2 regions of the Photorhabdus antumapuensis genome follow, and region 2 is predicted to be linked to the other one. Evidence: predicted binding sites of a transcription regulator. Region 2 holds the regulator's gene; the other holds the start of a gene.
What was found. Region 2 encodes LexA, which represses DNA repair genes until DNA is damaged. Its sites were predicted from a motif close to TNCTGTATGTACATACAGNA; they were not measured.

Region 1: a site for LexA is predicted at 3,107-3,126, ahead of uvrB (excinuclease ABC subunit UvrB). Genes of this name have one in related genera too.

Annotation. Positions count from the first base shown of each region.
Region 1 is NZ_JAHZMK010000015.1:33,066-39,321, forward strand. It holds gene KZ793_RS06160 (queuosine precursor transporter) at 1-887, opposite strand, end outside; gene KZ793_RS06165 (helix-turn-helix domain-containing protein) at 888-1,502, opposite strand; gene uvrB (excinuclease ABC subunit UvrB) at 3,288-5,297, shown strand; gene yvcK (uridine diphosphate-N-acetylglucosamine-binding protein YvcK) at 5,298-6,206, opposite strand.
Region 2 is NZ_JAHZMK010000009.1:71,811-83,258, reverse strand. It holds gene lysC (lysine-sensitive aspartokinase 3) at 1-320, opposite strand, end outside; gene pgi (glucose-6-phosphate isomerase) at 619-2,265, shown strand; gene ubiC (chorismate lyase) at 2,579-3,091, shown strand; gene ubiA (4-hydroxybenzoate octaprenyltransferase) at 3,119-3,973, shown strand; gene plsB (glycerol-3-phosphate 1-O-acyltransferase PlsB) at 4,023-6,479, opposite strand; gene KZ793_RS01995 (diacylglycerol kinase) at 6,609-6,980, shown strand; gene lexA (transcriptional repressor LexA) at 7,100-7,705, shown strand; gene zur (zinc uptake transcriptional repressor Zur) at 7,865-8,377, opposite strand; gene KZ793_RS01980 (DUF1266 domain-containing protein) at 8,722-9,864, shown strand; gene KZ793_RS01975 (lactate oxidase) at 10,066-11,256, opposite strand.

The sequences.
Region 1 (6,256 bases), on a different contig from region 2:
TCGGCAAGTTTTTTATTCACTGGCGCATCTACTGGTCGGTTTATATAATTTCTGAATATCCTCCTTACCAGATAAATAGGGCCTACACCCAGGATAGAATAAGCCACTTTAATGAGAAACTGGGCAATAATCATTTCTTTTATGATATCTATACCGAGAACACCATAAAAAGCAATTGAGCAGAATATTATGCTATCGAATGCTGAGGCGATGACAGTGCTGGTTATTACTCGTAGGAAAAGATACTTTGAATTGGTGAGAGATTTTATTTTGCAAAGGAGATACGAGTTTATATTCTCAGAGATAAAATAAGCAAGAGATGATGCCAGTAATACAGATACGATGCTATTCACTATTCCATTATAAGTTGCACCAAACTCCCATCCAGGGACACTTGGCATCAGTGCGGTTCCCCAAAGACCTAGGACAAATAATAAGTTCGCTGCAAAAGAGATAATAATCGTTCTTCTTGCCAGACGTAATCCATAGAATTCGTTTAGAATATCGACCAGCAAGAAGGTGATAGGGTAAATGAAAACACCGGGAGGCGTGACAATATTAATGATCGGGATGTGAATGGGCTTCACACCACATATGGTAGAGAAAATATAGATAACACTGAGTGCGATGCTAATGAGTAAATAGGCTTGCCATGAACGCTCATGACGATCCCCAAGTTCATAAGCTGTTACGATATTACTGTGGCTGTATAATTTCCGGTATATAGTACTGAGCTCATGTCTGCTCAGATCTTCTGAAATATCACTATCAACTAGCTCTTTTAACCCCATAGTAATAGTTTTACCTGTCGCGAGCACCATAACATTTGCCGATAATTTACCATACCTTGAAAATCCCAATAACTTAAACTTTTGATTTACTGTCATTTATAGTCTTTCTCCTACGATGTAGCCTAAAAAATAAGCGTTTCTGTAGGGTTTCCTATCGAGACAGTCATCGTTTTTTTCTTGCCGGATAAAGAACCCAATTTCCTTAGAGTAATACAATAATGGCGTATTGGTGACTAATGCGGGGGGACGTTTTATGATGATCACCTCACCGGGTATGAAGGTATCCTCTATTGCCGATTCGACTTTAAGAGCCAGCATGTTTGATTCATCACCAAAGAAATAGGTAAGAGGATACTCGGTAACAAGTTGACCTATTTTTTTCTCAGAAACGGCTAAAAATTCAGATTGTGGAACGATAGGGATAGCCGAAGGATTTTTATTGCCTTCGGTTGAGAGTGTTTCATTGAGGCGCTCTAATTGTTCAAGGTCATAATATTCTATTTCTTCACAGGAAACGCCGAAAAAATCGGAGATCCGAAGAACCGTAGATTGTTGAACGTTATTGACTTGCCCTTCCAGGATTTTATAAATGGTGGTACGGGTCAATCCTGTTCGGTTGGAAAAAGAGCTCTTGGTTTCTCCACGGGTACGTATCAAATATTCTATATTTTTAATGATATTTGTTTTTCGCTGTGCATTAGACGTTTTCATGAGAATCCTTTATATAAAGATAACCGCATTACTATATATTACTTGATGATATTGTCCAGTGTGAAAAAACCACTCATTGTGATAATTTATTGATTTTACTTTTAATATCTTATTTTTATGATTATCTATATTAGCATATCCTATATTAGAAAATGCTCATGGATTTACCTTTATATTCTAAAAACAAAAGTTAAATCATGTAATTAAGTAAAATTCATTATAAAGTTTACACAAAACTGAACTTTATGTTTATTTTTATGTTGACTTTATGGATTTTATTATAATAATGTTAAGTTGTATTGATGTGTTTTTGGGTCATCAGATAGCATCAAACAAAATATTATTCTTATTATAAATCTCTCGGGGAAGAGCTACTTTATCCTTCGAGTTTGAAAGTGGGTTATTTTTTTAGCACTAGGGAATCACCAGGAAAGAGAGGGAAGTAAAATAAACATCAGGACTGAAATTAATAAAACAATAAAATAGTAACACAGTTAACACACCAGGAAATGGCAGTATAAAGATGCTTTGGAACAGCAATCGATTGAAATTGTGAGTGATAGATACAAAGTAAGTTTTTCGATCGAAAATAGCCAGCAGAATATTGGACGTTTTATGAGGGCTGTGCCGATTTGATATTTGTGTATCTATCATTTTTTTTTGAGCGGTCACGATGGGGCTCGTTTTGTAAAATAGAGGATATGCTGATGTGAATTCATTAATTTATCAAGGATATACCTTAATATTCTAGTTAAGAAGCGAGTTTTGCTCATGGCCAATTAAGCCAGTTGTTGTTTTTTGGTAAATGTTTATATCGATATTGTTCATATCGGCATAGTCAAAAATGCTGTTGATGATATTGAATCTGCTATTGCTGAAAGCGTAGGAAACAGAGAATCCTATTTCCGCTTAGGTAAAGCACGACGCTCTCTTGAGTAACAGATTTCGTACAGGAAACTGTTCACCAGTTATCTCTTATTGAATAAAAATCCCAATCTAACCCGTATTGTTTGCTGTTGTTTGATGCAGAAAAGGCAGTTTTTTTCGCTCAGTCTACAGAAAAAATCGAAAATTATCTACCTTTAACGCTGGTAATATTGAACGAATATAATTTATTGATGTTTAATTCCTATGAGAAAATTCTTACTTTTTCAGCAAATTTATTCATTTTTTTGAAATGAATAATTGAGATAAAGGTCAAAAAAATAGTAAAAATTTTTATCGATAGAGGATACCTATTTTGTGGCATGATGTTGCAACCTCGTACAGTTAATAGGGTTTGTAGAGTTATCCACTATTCCTGTGGATAACCTTGTGTATTAGACTTAGAAAAGTTACGCGATGCAAGAAAATACGCGGCTTTCGTCAAGGTTGATGTTATTCTCGTCTTTGTTTTAATTATATTAAAAATCAATAAGATAACTAAAATCAAGCCCTATCTGACCTGTGATGATGTCTCATGTTGTCACCTTTCAGCCGATCATATAAAAAATGGAAAAATCAAGATAATTTTGGGGATAAAATGGTATTTATTTTGATATCAACGAATGTTTAATTGATAGGGAAGTGACCAACTTAAGCCCGTTTTTATAAAACCAGCTTGAAGCTGGTTTTATATCCAGTATTATATACCCTATGGATTTCAGGATGCATCGCGACGGCAAGGGAGCGAATCCCCGGGAGCATAGATAACTATGTGACCGGGGTGAGTGAGTGCAGCCAACAAAGAGGCAACTTGAAAGATAACGGGTATAGATGAATTAATGTTAGGAAAGTGAGATACCGATGAGTAAGGTGTTCAAATTACATTCTGACTTCCAACCGGGGGGTGATCAACCAGAGGCCATCCGTCAATTACAAGAAGGCTTAGAAGACGGGCTTGCCCACCAGACTTTGCTAGGGGTTACGGGGTCGGGTAAGACATTTACTATCGCTAATGTGATAGCCAATTTAAACCGACCGACGATGGTACTTGCTCCGAACAAGACACTGGCAGCTCAACTTTACAGCGAAATGAAGGACTTTTTCCCAGAAAATGCCGTAGAGTACTTTGTTTCCTATTACGATTATTACCAGCCGGAAGCTTATGTGCCGAGTTCCGATACTTTTATCGAAAAAGATGCTTCCGTGAACGAACACATTGAGCAAATGCGCCTGTCCGCCACAAAAGCTTTGCTGGAGCGGCGAGATGTGATTGTTGTTGCGTCTGTATCGGCTATTTATGGTTTGGGTGATCCTGATAGTTACCTGAAAATGATGCTCCACCTGACCAACGGTATGATGATTGATCAACGTTCCATTCTGCGGCGTTTAGCTGAATTGCAATATACCCGTAATGATCAGGCATTTCAGCGGGGGACATTTAGGGTACGCGGTGAAGTGATAGATATCTTTCCGGCTGAATCTGATGAGCATGCCCTGCGCGTTGAGCTATTTGATGATGAAGTAGAACGGCTATCACTGTTTGATCCACTAACAGGACAGATTCAATATCATGTTCCACGATACACCGTTTATCCGAAAACTCACTATGTTACTCCACGTGAGCGTATTATTCAGGCAATGGAAGCGATTAAAATTGAGCTTGAGCAGCGGCGTAAGGTATTGCTGGCAAATGGTAAGCTGCTGGAAGAGCAGCGTATTACGCAGCGTACTCAATTTGATTTGGAAATGATGAATGAATTGGGTTATTGCTCCGGCATTGAAAACTATTCCCGTTACCTCTCTGGCCGAACTGAAGGGGAGCCGCCGCCGACCCTGTTTGATTATCTCCCTGCTGATGGTTTGCTGGTAGTGGATGAATCGCATGTTACCATCCCGCAAATTGGTGGAATGTACAGAGGGGATCGTTCCCGCAAAGAGACGCTGGTGGAATATGGTTTCCGTATGCCTTCTGCGCTGGATAATCGACCACTTCGGTTTGAAGAATTTGAAGCACTGGCTCCACAGACAATTTATATTTCTGCTACGCCAGGCAAATATGAATTGGAAAAATCCAGTAGCGATGTGGTGGAACAAGTGGTGCGTCCTACTGGTTTGCTTGATCCTGAAATAGAAGTTCGCCCGGTAACCACTCAGGTTGATGACTTACTGTCTGAAATCCGCATTCGGGCGGTGAAAAATGAGCGGGTGTTGGTCACCACGTTGACTAAGCGAATGGCGGAGGACTTAACGGAGTATTTGGAAGAACACGGTGAACGGGTTCGCTATTTGCACTCGGATATTGATACTGTCGAACGGGTGGAAATTATTCGGGATCTTCGTTTAGGTGAGTTCGATGTATTAGTGGGTATTAACTTGCTGAGAGAAGGGTTGGACATGCCAGAGGTTTCTCTGGTGGCCATTCTTGATGCTGATAAAGAAGGTTTCCTGCGTTCTGAGCGTTCATTAATTCAAACTATTGGGCGTGCAGCCCGTAACTTGCATGGCAAGGCGATTCTTTATGGCGATAAGATCACTGATTCAATGGCGAAAGCTATTGGTGAAACTGAGCGCCGGCGTGCTAAACAGCAGATATTTAATGAAAAACATGGCATTGTTCCAAAAGGTCTGAATAAGAAGATTGGTGATATTCTGCGAATCGGGCAGCCAACGGGTGGCAAAGGGAGGGGCAGAGGTAAAGCGGTTGTCACAGCGGAAACATTCAGCAACCTGTCTGCCAAAGAGTTGGAAAGCAAAATCTGCGAGCTGGAAGCGAAGATGTACCAGCATGCGCAGGATCTTGAATTCGAGCAGGCGGCGAATGTTCGGGATCAGGTTCAGGCATTGCGTGAGCAATTTATTGCTAATTCTTGATTAACCAAGGTTTTGCAGGGTATTTTCTAACGCCTGATGCAGTAATTCACGGTCATGGCGGTAGGGAATATCCTGTGCTTCCAGTATTTGCTGAGTAATAATCCGGTCGTTAAGTTCGCTGATATCTGTGCACGGGCCAACGATTACCGCGTCAATTATCCGGCTGCCAATTTTGTTTTCCATTATTTCCAGCTTATCTTTCAGTGTCAGTTCAGCGGCTGCGGCACTTAATTCTTTGCCAAGGTTACCGATATAAATCATATTAGCGTTGCTACGGCGTAGTGCTTGGGTTAGATCTTCAAGCAGAAGCAATGGCATCAGACTGGTGAAGAAGCTGCCTGGGCCGATAATAATCAGATCCGCCTGAGTGATAGCCTCCAATGCCTCTTTTGTTGCGGTCGCAGGCGGATAAAGCATCAACTCCTGAGGAATACAATTCAATTGATCAACATTAACTTCGCCATAAATGGTGTTGCCTTGATCATCTATCGCCATCAAGTCAACTGGCTGCTCAGACATTGGAATAAGATGAGCATTAACTTTCAGCAAACTGCGGATTAAATTAATCGCCTCAAGGGGTCTGACACTCAGATGATCTAACGCCTTAAGCATCAGATTTCCCAAATTATGCCCTGCCAGCTCGCCATTGCCACTGAAACGGTATTCGAACATTGCCGACGCGACACTGGGTTCGGTAATAAGCTGATTTAAACAATTGCGGGTATCACCCCAGGCAATACCGCCTTCTGAACGCCGGATCCTGCCGGTTGAGCCGCCATTATCTGTTGTGGTGACAATGCCTGTCAGGCGAGAGCCTAGTGATGTAAGAGAGGACATAACACGCCCAAGGCCATGACCTCCGCCTAAGGCAACTACCCGATCTAAATCGGCTAATGTGCGGTTTCGCATAGAATTCCTATTACTGACTGAGCATATATTCGCTGAATAATTTTAGCGTA
Region 2 (11,448 bases):
GTTTTAATATTTTCCAGTAGACGATTAATCTCTTGACGAATCGTCTCGGATTCATGCAAACGATCAATAATTGCGTATTGAATGGAGTGGATCTGTTTCAAGTAGTCAGCCCGCTTATCTGCATGGCAGCCTTCCGATAATGCAACTAATAAGTTTGTTATGCCGGCAGAAGCAGATAGCACAACTACACGTACTGCTTTATTTGCTAGTACGATATCTGCACTGTTATTCATGGCATCGAAATTTGCCACGCTGGTACCACCAAATTTTGCGACTACATGCCCGCCAATTTCTGGGCATTGGGATGAAACAGCACTCATTGCGATAACCTTCTGTTAACTGGATAGTCTTTTAGAAATATCGGGTTAACCGGTTTGAGTCAACGGAGTGAAGAGCTACATCAATATCTTTCATGACGCTATGAGAATCATAAAATAAATTGAGGATAGTAGAGAGAAGTGATTGTCTTTTATACGTACAGGCAAATAGAACTAGAAAAACTTAATCGTTTTGACCAATATCAGTGATTAAAGGAAAGGAGACTCCAATCACAGAATTACAGGTTACAATCTTTCTTTACTTCCAATTAATTACAGTCAATTAATAGAGTGCATAGCCATGAAAAATATTAATCCTAGTCAAACCTCAGCTTGGAAAGCACTAGTACAGCATTTTGCGCAGATAAAGGATATTCACCTACGTGAATTGTTTGAACAGGACCCAAATCGTTTTGCTAAGTTCTCAACGACGTTCGATGACCAGATACTGGTAGATTTTTCAAAAAATCGCATCACAACTGAGACATTAGAAAAGCTACAGGCACTTGCTAAAGAAACGGATGTTGCCGGGGCTATTCGCAGTATGTTTTCTGGCGAAAAAATTAACCGTACCGAAGATCGCGCTGTATTGCATATTGCTCTACGTAATCGCAGCAACGCCCCGATTGTGGTTGATGGGGAAGATGTTATGCAGCAGGTCAACGCGGTGTTGGCAAAAATGAAAGATTTCAGTGAGTGCGTGATTAATGGCGAGTGGAAAGGTTATACCGGTAAGGTGATTACTGATGTTGTGAATATCGGTATCGGTGGTTCAGATCTTGGCCCTTATATGGTGACGGAAGCGCTGAAACCTTATAAGAATCACTTGAATATGCATTTTGTTTCTAATGTTGATGGAACCCATATTGCAGAGACCCTGAAAGCACTGAACCCGGAAACGACGCTGTTTCTGATTGCTTCCAAGACATTCACTACCCAGGAAACGATGACCAATGCTCACTCTGCCCGTGACTGGTTCCTAAAAAGTGCCGGTGATGAAGGGCATATTGCGAAGCATTTTGCGGCGCTTTCCACCAATGGGCAGGAAGTTAAGCAATTTGGTATTGATACCAAAAATATGTTTGAGTTTTGGGATTGGGTTGGTGGCCGTTATTCGTTGTGGTCAGCGATTGGTTTGTCTATTGCACTCTCTGTTGGGTTTGAAAATTTTGAACAATTGCTTAGTGGTGCACATGCAATGGATCAGCATTTTGCCAATACCCCATTTGAGCAGAATATTCCGGTATTGCTGGCGTTAATTGGTATTTGGTACAACAATTTCTTTGGCGCAGAAACTGAAGCGATTCTGCCATACGATCAGTACATGCATCGCTTTGCTGCCTATTTTCAGCAAGGCAATATGGAATCCAATGGTAAATATATCGATCGCAATGGTCATCCAGTGGATTACCAAACCGGCCCAATCATCTGGGGAGAGCCTGGAACGAATGGCCAGCATGCGTTCTATCAGCTTATTCATCAGGGAACTAAACTGATCCCCTGTGATTTTATTGCGCCAGCCATCAGCTATAACCCATTGAGTGACCATCACAGCAAATTGTTATCCAACTTTTTTGCTCAGACGGAAGCATTAGCCTTTGGTAAATCTCGTGAGCAGGTGGATGCTGAATTTGTCGCCAGTGGTAAAACTGCGGTTGAAGTTGCACATGTTGCACCCTTTAAAGTGTTTGAAGGAAATCGCCCGACTAATTCCATTCTGTTACGTGAAATTACCCCATTTAGCTTGGGGGCGTTGATTGCCATGTATGAACATAAAATATTTGTGCAAGGGGCGATTCTCAACATCTTTACTTTTGACCAGTGGGGAGTTGAATTGGGTAAGCAATTGGCTAACCGTATTTTGCCAGAACTTAAGGATGATAATAGGGTTGTCAGCCACGATAGCTCGACAAATGGGTTGATTAACCGTTTTAAAGCATGGCGTTAGTCACTTATTCTGGATTAGAAACTTAATTGATATGAGCGAATTATGTTCATCATAATTCGCTTATTTTTGGTCAACAATATTTATACCCTTCATCTTTCAAGCTGCTGCTTTGTTGGCTGTTTTCACTCACCCCAGTCACATAGTTATCTATGCTCCTGGGGATTCGTTCACTTGCCGCCGCACTGCAACTCGAAATCTATTAGGTATATAGAATTTGTTATAACTTTTTATTCTGTATACCTGCAACGTGGTATTCTCTGCGGTTATCAATTGTACTGTCGGATAAAAGAAATTTGTCCTAATGGAAAAGCGAATGTCAACTGACTCAATATTAACAACGGTGCCTATTCAGTGGCTTTCGGCGGATTCGCCCGTTTTGCCTGATGAGGTTTTAGACTGGTTGATGGAATTGGGCTCAATGACCCGCCGTTTTGAACAATATTGTAACCATGTGCGTATCATACCATTCAGAGAATGTTTTATTACCGCGGAGCAACTTTCTGATGAAAATGAGCGTTTGCTAACGGGTCAAAGATATTGGCTGCGTGAGATCGTACTGTGCGGTGATAATATCCCTTGGCTATTGGGGCGGACGTTAATCCCCGAAACAACATTAACTGGCCCTGATGAAAGCTTGGTTGATTTAGGAACAGTCCCGCTGGGACGATATCTTTTTAGTGGTAATAAATTGATGCGGGACTATATTCATGTGGGGCAACAGGGGAACCGTTGGGCAAGGCGATCATTGCTGAGGTTATCCGGCAAACCGTTATTATTAACCGAAGTCTTTTTACCTGAATCACCTGTATACAAAGGTAAAATTTAAAAGGGGGAAATAGAAGTGGCGGGAAGTATGGCGCAAAGTAAATGGCTGGCCTATTGCCGTTTATTGCGTATTAATAAACCTATAGGTGCATTATTGTTGTTGTGGCCGACTTTCTGGGCTTTGTGGATGGCCGGTAAAGGTATCCCGGATATGCACATATTATTGGTTTTTACTGCTGGTGTGTTTCTGATGCGTGCAGCGGGGTGTGCGATTAATGATTTTGCTGACAGAAAATTTGATGGTTATGTTGAGCGCACAAAAACACGTCCCCTGCCTAGCGGTGCTATTAGTGAGAAAGAGAGTAAGATCCTGTTTGTCGTACTGGCGCTGATTTCTTTAGGTCTGGTTCTAACCCTGAATAAAATGGCGATCGGGTTGTCAGTCGTTGGATTGGCTCTGGCTTGGTTTTACCCCTTTGTTAAACGGTTTAGTCATCTTCCTCAGTTTGTACTAGGGGCAGCTTACGGTTGGGCGATTCCTATGGGATTTGCTGCGGTTAGTGAGTCCTTACCACTAGAGTGTTGGTTATTATTCCTGGTTAATATCTTCTGGTCGGTTATTTATGATACACAGTATGCCATGGTCGATCGAAACGATGATTTAAAAATTGGCATTAAATCCACCGCTATCCTGTTTGGTCGTTTCGATAAATTGATTATAGGGCTATTACAACTCGCTATGTTACTGGTGCTGGTGCTGGTGGGTTATCTGATGAATCTGGGTGGTATCTACTATTGGTCATTGTTGCTTGCGGGCACGCTATTTATTTATCAGCAGAAACTGATTGCCGACCGGGAAAGAACACTGTGTTTCCAGGCATTCCTTAATAATAATTACGTTGGTCTGGTGCTATTCCTTGGCATCTTCTTTAGCTATGTCTGAAACATCTGGTGATAATGATGAATAACCATTATCACCAGTATTCAGAAGATTATCCTGCCTTAGCACTCTCTTCGGTATCGTTATGCTCTGGTGGCAAACTGACACTCTCGATAGTAAGACGAATCTCAGGTGACATCAGTTCACTTAATACCTGGTACAGCTCTTGGGTATTTGCTGTAATCGCATTACCACTGTCACTGATATAACCTTCTTCGCGCAGCGTATTTACCGACGTAGTAAATACTGCCTTATCAAAGAATTCAGGTGCGTTGATGCCATGCAATACAGATAAACGTTGCGCTAACATCCGACTCTCTTTTTCCAGCACTCCCCGGCTGACTACTGGGTTGGCGTTTAGTAAAGAGAGTGTGATGGCATAACGTTGCAGTGTTTCACGGATACCGGCTGCCAGCAATTGCAGGGGGCGGATACGCGCTGGATTAAGCACCAACATGCCATGCTCCTTGTTACAGATAAGGCACTGGCGGGTCAGTTCGTTGATCAGCGTATTAACCACTTCTGGCAGCTCTGCTTTGCTATAACGCATAAACAGCTCGGCTTTAAGTAGTGGATAAATGATCGCGACCTGGCTTAATAACGCTTCGCGGCTGATACGGCGATGATGAATAACGATACAGGCAATCAGTGATGGCAGTACTAATAGATGTTGAATATTGTTGCGGTAGTAGGTCATCAAAACTGCACGATCACGTGGCAGAATGATAATGTCGCCCATACTGTCTTTGTCTACCTCGAACTTATCCATTTGCAGAGCGTGTTCTAGCAACTCCTCCGCGGCTTTCTTTGGTACAGTGACATCGGCAGCGTAGGGCGCATTGTGCATGAGCTGTATATAACAATCCAGTTGCTCAAGCAGTTGCTCACGAGTGAGTGCTCGCTGACGTGACGCAAGCAGGGCAGTTGAACACAAGTTAATGGCGTTAGCCGCCGCCGTGTTGTTGATGTTTACCATAATCTTCTCAGACAGTTGACTGACTGTCGGATTGAACCATTCGGGGCGATGGAATTCTATTGGATCAATAGAATCGCGCCAGCTAGGAACATGATTATTAAGGTATTGGATCAACGGGATGGGTTCGCCAAAGTTCACGTAGCCTTGCCCCAGATTACGAAGTTTGCGCAAACCGCGTATCATCTGGAAAAAGCCCTCTTTCTCTTTGGTTGCACCACGCAGCTCTTTGGCGTAGGTGGCAACTTCCATCACATGCTCGTAGCCGATATAAATCGGGATAATAGTAATTGGGCGTGATTCGCCTCTCAACAGCGCCTGTAACGTCATGGACAGCGTACCCGTTTTGGGATCGAGTAGACGACCTGTCCTGGAGCGACCGCCTTCCATAAAGTATTCAACAGAATAACCGCGGGCAAATAATTCACCTAGATATTCCCGGAATATCGTGGCGTAGAGTTTATTACCCTTGAACGTGCGGCGGATGAAAAATGCACCAAGGCGGCGGAATATTGGCCCTGCTGGCCAAAAATTCAGGTTGATGCCAGCGGCGATATGGGGCGGTACTAAACCCTGATGATAGAGCACGTAGGAGAGCAGTAAATAATCCATGTGGCTACGGTGGCAGGGCGCATAAACCAGTTCGTGACCATCCTGTGCCAGACGGCGGATGCGTTCAGCATTGTGAACATTGATCCCTTGATACAGGCGGTTCCAGGTCCAACCTAGTACACGGCCTGACAGCCGTACCGTTTCATAAGAGAAATTCGCAGCAATCTCTTCCATCATGTTAATGGCATTCTGTCGGGCTTTCTCATGTGAGATTTTCTTGGTACGGGCCTCATCAGAGACTGCTTTTTCTATTGCTTTTGAAGCCAGCAATTTGTTAAACAGTTCTTGCCGAACTGGCAGGCGTGGGCCAACGGCTGCCAGGCGTTGACGTGAATAGTGCATTCGTGCCACACGAGCCAGCTTATGGGCAATAGTCTTGTCAGTGCCATGCTCAGTTGCCATATAGCGTAGAGATACTGTGTTTGAAAAACGTACAAAACTATCTCGGCCTAGCCAGAGAATGGCAAAGAACTTTTGGATACCATTGAGTAGCTGCAAGTGTGGGGTGCTCTGCCCTTCACGTCCGGGGGAACGGCCGAACATGACAGAAACTGGCAGCATTTGAATATCCAAATTTGGATTATTGCGATGCAGATCTAGATAAGCATGGAAAATTTTTACGGATTCCTGCTTTGGTGCACAATAGCGGAATACACGTGGGCCATTATCGATAAATACATAGCTGGGAAGTTCAGTGTCACCGATCTCCAGTGAATTTAATGGGTCCGGCAGATCCTGCTCAAGACATTGCTGACGTAATGCCAGTAAGTCTGCTTTAGAGTGATACGGCAGCACGTACAGAATCGGGCGTGTCGTATCGAGCCGCAATTCAGTAATAGGATCTGTGGGGATAAGTTTGCTCTTTACCAGTATTTTTAGTGGTAAATTCAATAATTTATAATATATTTTACGCCAACTTGACATAAATATCTTAAAGCCTCTTGTTAGCAACACGTTGCCAGCATATCAGAAACGGGGGTTGAGATCTGTTGTGTTAAGGCAATAATAAGAGTGGAAAGTGTCAAATAACCTCATATTTGGTGTGAATAATTTATGGCGAATCAATCCAAGGGCTTGGCCCGTATCATTAAAGCAATCGTATATTCGGTGAAGGGCATTAGGGCGACATGGCAAAATGAAGCGGCTTTCCGTCAGGAAATAATTTTAGCGATATTGGCTATGATGGTTGCATTTTATCTGGATATCGGCGCCATTGAGCGCATTTTACTGATTGGTTCAGTGATGCTGGTGTTGATTATGGAAATCCTGAACAGTGCTATTGAAGCAGTTGTTGACCGTATTGGCAGTGAGTTCCATGAATTGTCCGGTCGCGCGAAAGATATGGGATCGGCGGCTGTCTTTCTAACGATGATATTGTCATTAATTGTCTGGGGGACCATCCTTTGGCGCTATTTTATGGCCTGATTTGGTTTAATAGTTAGGTATTATATTATAATTGGCTGATTTTCTACCTTGGTAGGTTCCCAATCGTTATTTAGCTGTATATACTCACATATTGACTGTATAAACAAACAGGGGACGAAATGAAAGCACTTACCGCCAGGCAGCAGCAAGTTTATGACTTGGTGCGTGACCATATTTCGCAAACAGGTATGCCGCCAACGCGTGCTGAAATTGCAGCACGTCTTGGTTTTCGTTCACCTAACGCGGCTGAAGAGCATTTAAAAGCATTGGCTCGTAAAGGGGTGATAGAGATTGTTGCAGGGGCATCTAGGGGTATCCGTTTGCTGTTGGAAGAATCTGGTTTACCGTTAATTGGCCGTGTAGCCGCAGGTGAACCACTGTTGGCACAGGAGCATATTGAAAGTCATTATCAGGTTGATCCCGCACTGTTTAAGCCAAGTGCGGATTTCCTGTTGCGGGTCAGCGGAATGTCTATGAAAGATGTTGGGATTATGGATGGTGATCTGCTGGCTGTGCATAAAACACAAGATGTTCGCAATGGGCAGATTATTGTTGCCCGCATTGAAGATGAAGTGACGGTAAAACGTTTTAAACAGACTGGCAATAGAGTTGAATTGCTGGCAGAAAACCCCGAATTTAAGCCAATTGTGGTGGATTTGAGTGAACAGGGCCTGACAATTGAAGGATTGGCGGTTGGGGTGATTCGTAACGGCAACTGGTCCTGATAGTAAAATATCAAATTGTTGTTTTTGAGATTGTTAAAGAATTGCAATATTCCGGCAGAATCATGTTGTTGAATTTATCGTTGTGATTATCTTAAACGTGATTCTGCGGTTGTTTATTCCAGTCTGACTCTGTACCAAAAGTAAGTATCTACTTACTATCTATTTCTTTTTACTTCCTTCAATTCTGTGGTCATGCTGGCATTCATCTCGTTTAGTACAGGATTCGATCTCTTCACAAGGTGAACATAAGCCATGCGCTTCGATGACGGTATGACGTAAACTGAACCCGGCTGTTTTTGCTAACTGTTGGATGGCGGATTCAACGGTTCCACCATCTCGCTCTGTAACAGAACCACAACGGTCACAAATAAACATTGCTGAGGTGTGGCTTGGCTGTTCAATATGGTGACATAGGACATAACTGTTGGTGGATTCTATTTTATGAATAAAACCCTGTTCCAGCAGAAATTCCAGCGCCCGGTATACGGTAGGCGGTTTAGCCTGTGGTTCTGCTTCTCGTAGCAAATCCAGTAAATCATAAGCACTAATTGCCCCGGGTTGCTCTGAAATTAGACGCAGAGCCTCAAGCCGCTGCGGAGTAAAGCGGACTCCACGAGCCTGGCAAATAACTTCGGCCTGTTCCAGTAACTTTTTTTGGTTAATCAATTTCATTGCGCTCCTTACAACCAGTACGATGATAATATTGTGATGTTATACCCTTCATCTTTCAAGCTGCTGTTTTGTTGGCTGCTTTCACTCACCCCAGTCACATAGTTATCTATGCTCCTGGGGATTCGTTCACTTGCCGCCGCACTGCAACTCGAAATCTATTAGGTATATCATGTTTCTTCAATAGAAAATATTATCCAGCAAAGTTCCTTGCGATTGTCCCCTGATGGAGTTAATTTGGCTAAATTGGTACTCAGTAGCAAAAATAATGTTTCCTTGAAGTTTATGATAATACAGACAAGAATTATCGTATATGACAGATAATTTTCGGAAAGGAAGCATTTGTGATGAAAGAGCTTTTACAAAATCAGCCTCATTATAGACAGTTCCCTGTTAAAGGCTATCAGGTAATGAAGCATATTATCTATGAAAAAAGAAAGTTACCTTTTCTAAGTGCATTATATGCGTTGATTAATATTTTATTTGTAATTGCGGTATGTATGGGTATTGTATTATCTGTAGCAATTGTTTTATTTATAATAGGTAATGTATCTGTCCCTGATACCGACTATTTACTTCTGGCACAAGTAGGAGGTGTAGCATTATTTGGAGTAATGTTACTCTCGGTTATTATTTATCGCATTGTTAAGCGTCCTGAATGGGAACAACGGCGTTATTATCAACAAGCAGGTTTGTCTCTTTTACCAGAAGAGAAGCGTCAAGTATTACGGTTAAATATTGTTAGTGACTATTGGCTAGGTTTTTGGAGTGAAACGCTAGAGCACTATCCTCTACAGTCACGGGTTGCCCATGATAGCTATCGTTACTGTCTGCTTCCATTATCTCCGACCCAGGAACATCAATCCCAATTATACAGCGACTGGGGAATTATTGATGAAGAAGGGTATATGAAGATGCTAACGGGTTTATGGGAGGGGGTACATTCAAAACATTTTGCTGTTGATGTCGCTCTTAGTGATGGGAAAATGTTTAAAGTACTTGCCAAATTAGTTGAAGTAACACCTGACTATATTCATAAATGTTCCAAATCTATTAATGGACGTCCACCTGCATTAGTGTGGGGATTTGATTTGTGGCTTGCAATCGTTTTAAGTCGTAACTGTTTTTGTGCCGGTTATATCAGTGAAGAAGTCGCATGGAAAAATATGCTGAAAACGGCTGATTATATTTATGAAATCTTCGGTGGTTTTGATGAGTTTTATACTAACTTTCGGCTAGGCAATGCTTACTGGAGTAATGATTTTGACCGGGCTAAAGGGCGGCTGGAGCAATTTAATTATTATAAGTCACATTGTGACTGGCCAATTGCTAGTTTGCCGTGGCCTGAACCAAAAGGCGTTATTATGGAAAGGCAGATGATGACGGGTTTTTCTGCATTAGTGGAAGATGTTTTACGCGGCAACATGGAAGAACAACAAAGTTATGAATTTGATATTACCGAGCTGTCAGCGTCTCGTATACTCCATTAATATTTACATGAAATGTTTCCCCTTGAAGAACATTTCAAGGGGAAGTAAGTCATTAATAATAGGAAATAATGGTGCAAAGTGAGAGAACGGATTTTTCATTATGGGAGCTATTACTTCTAAAGCTAACATAATTTACCCCGTTTCCTGAAATCACCTGTTGCAAGTGAAACGGGGCCAATATTTGCTTTATCAGTTCATTGGTTAAATCAAACTAATAAATTTTCTCTCTATATCTTTAATGGCTGCGCATCCTGCCAGCTTCATGCTAAGTTTCAGCTCATCCTTAAGTAGGTTTAAAATGGAAGTTACGCCGGGTGCTCCACCCAATGCCAGCGCATACAAAATGGGTCTACCGATAGCGACAGCCTTGGCACCTAATGCGAGAGCTTTAAACACATGGGTACCGCGGCGGATGCCTCCGTCTAGATAGACTGGAATTTTAGATCCAACAGCTTCAACAATGCTTGGTAATGAAGCGATTGCTGCCGGGACAGTATCCAACTGTCGGCCACCGTGGTTAGAAACTTGGATCGCTGCGGCTCCGTGGTCAACACACTCTTTAGCATTTTCGGCAGATTGAATGCCTTTCACGATGATTGGAAGGCCCGATTCTTTGGCAAGAAACTCCAAATCATTGAAATCAAGATCCCGTTTAAATAGTGTTGTAATCTCTGATAATGCTGCCCCTACGGGAACGCCGGGGATATTAGGGAATGGCAGTGAGCGTGGGAAAACAAATTTATTACGTTTATCTGTTTCTCTGTTACCACTCCACTCTAAATCGACTGTAAAGACGATTGCGGTTGCCCCCATAGCTTTGGCTCGGCGTATCAGTTCACGGTTAATACCCATATCTTTGGTAAAATAAATTTGAAACCATTTGGGGCCGTTACTCACTTTTGCTATCTCTTCAAGAGATGAATTAGACAGAGTTTGTGCAGTAAACAGGGCACCGGCAGCGGCAGCGCCTCTCGCGGTTCCCAATTCAGCGGTCATATGAGCTAGCCCATGTGCTGCCATTGGGGGAATGAAAATAGGCATATCCACTTTACTGCCGAACAATTCGGTTGTTGTGTCAGGCTCTTTTACTCCTGCGAGATAGCGGGGAATAATTTGGAAATCGTCAAAGGCTCTGGTGTTTTCACGTAGAGTCCATTCATCACCTGAACCGCCGCTGATATAGCCAAATTGGGGCGCAGGAATCAATTTGCGTGCTTCTTCTTCCAAGTCATAAAGATTAATAATATCCAGGGATTTTTCTGCACTATTTGTTTTGTAGGTTCCTGTCAGTTTTATGTTAGCAGTTGCAGCGTTGGCTGAGGATACAGCGGATAGCGTACCGGCAGCAGCAAGACTTAATCCTCCAACTATGACGTCTCTTCTTGATGGCATATAATTCTTCCTTACTTAGTAGGTTTAATAAGTATTGACAATAGAATCTGTCCACATATTAAGAATAGACCTATTCTGAATAACTCAAGCTAATAAATCCTCAAGAATGTTTTTATAAGCTGATCAATCCTATTGGAACTGGCAGTTTTTTGTTGTGAGAGCAGCATCACAAAACTCAGATTAAAGTATGGT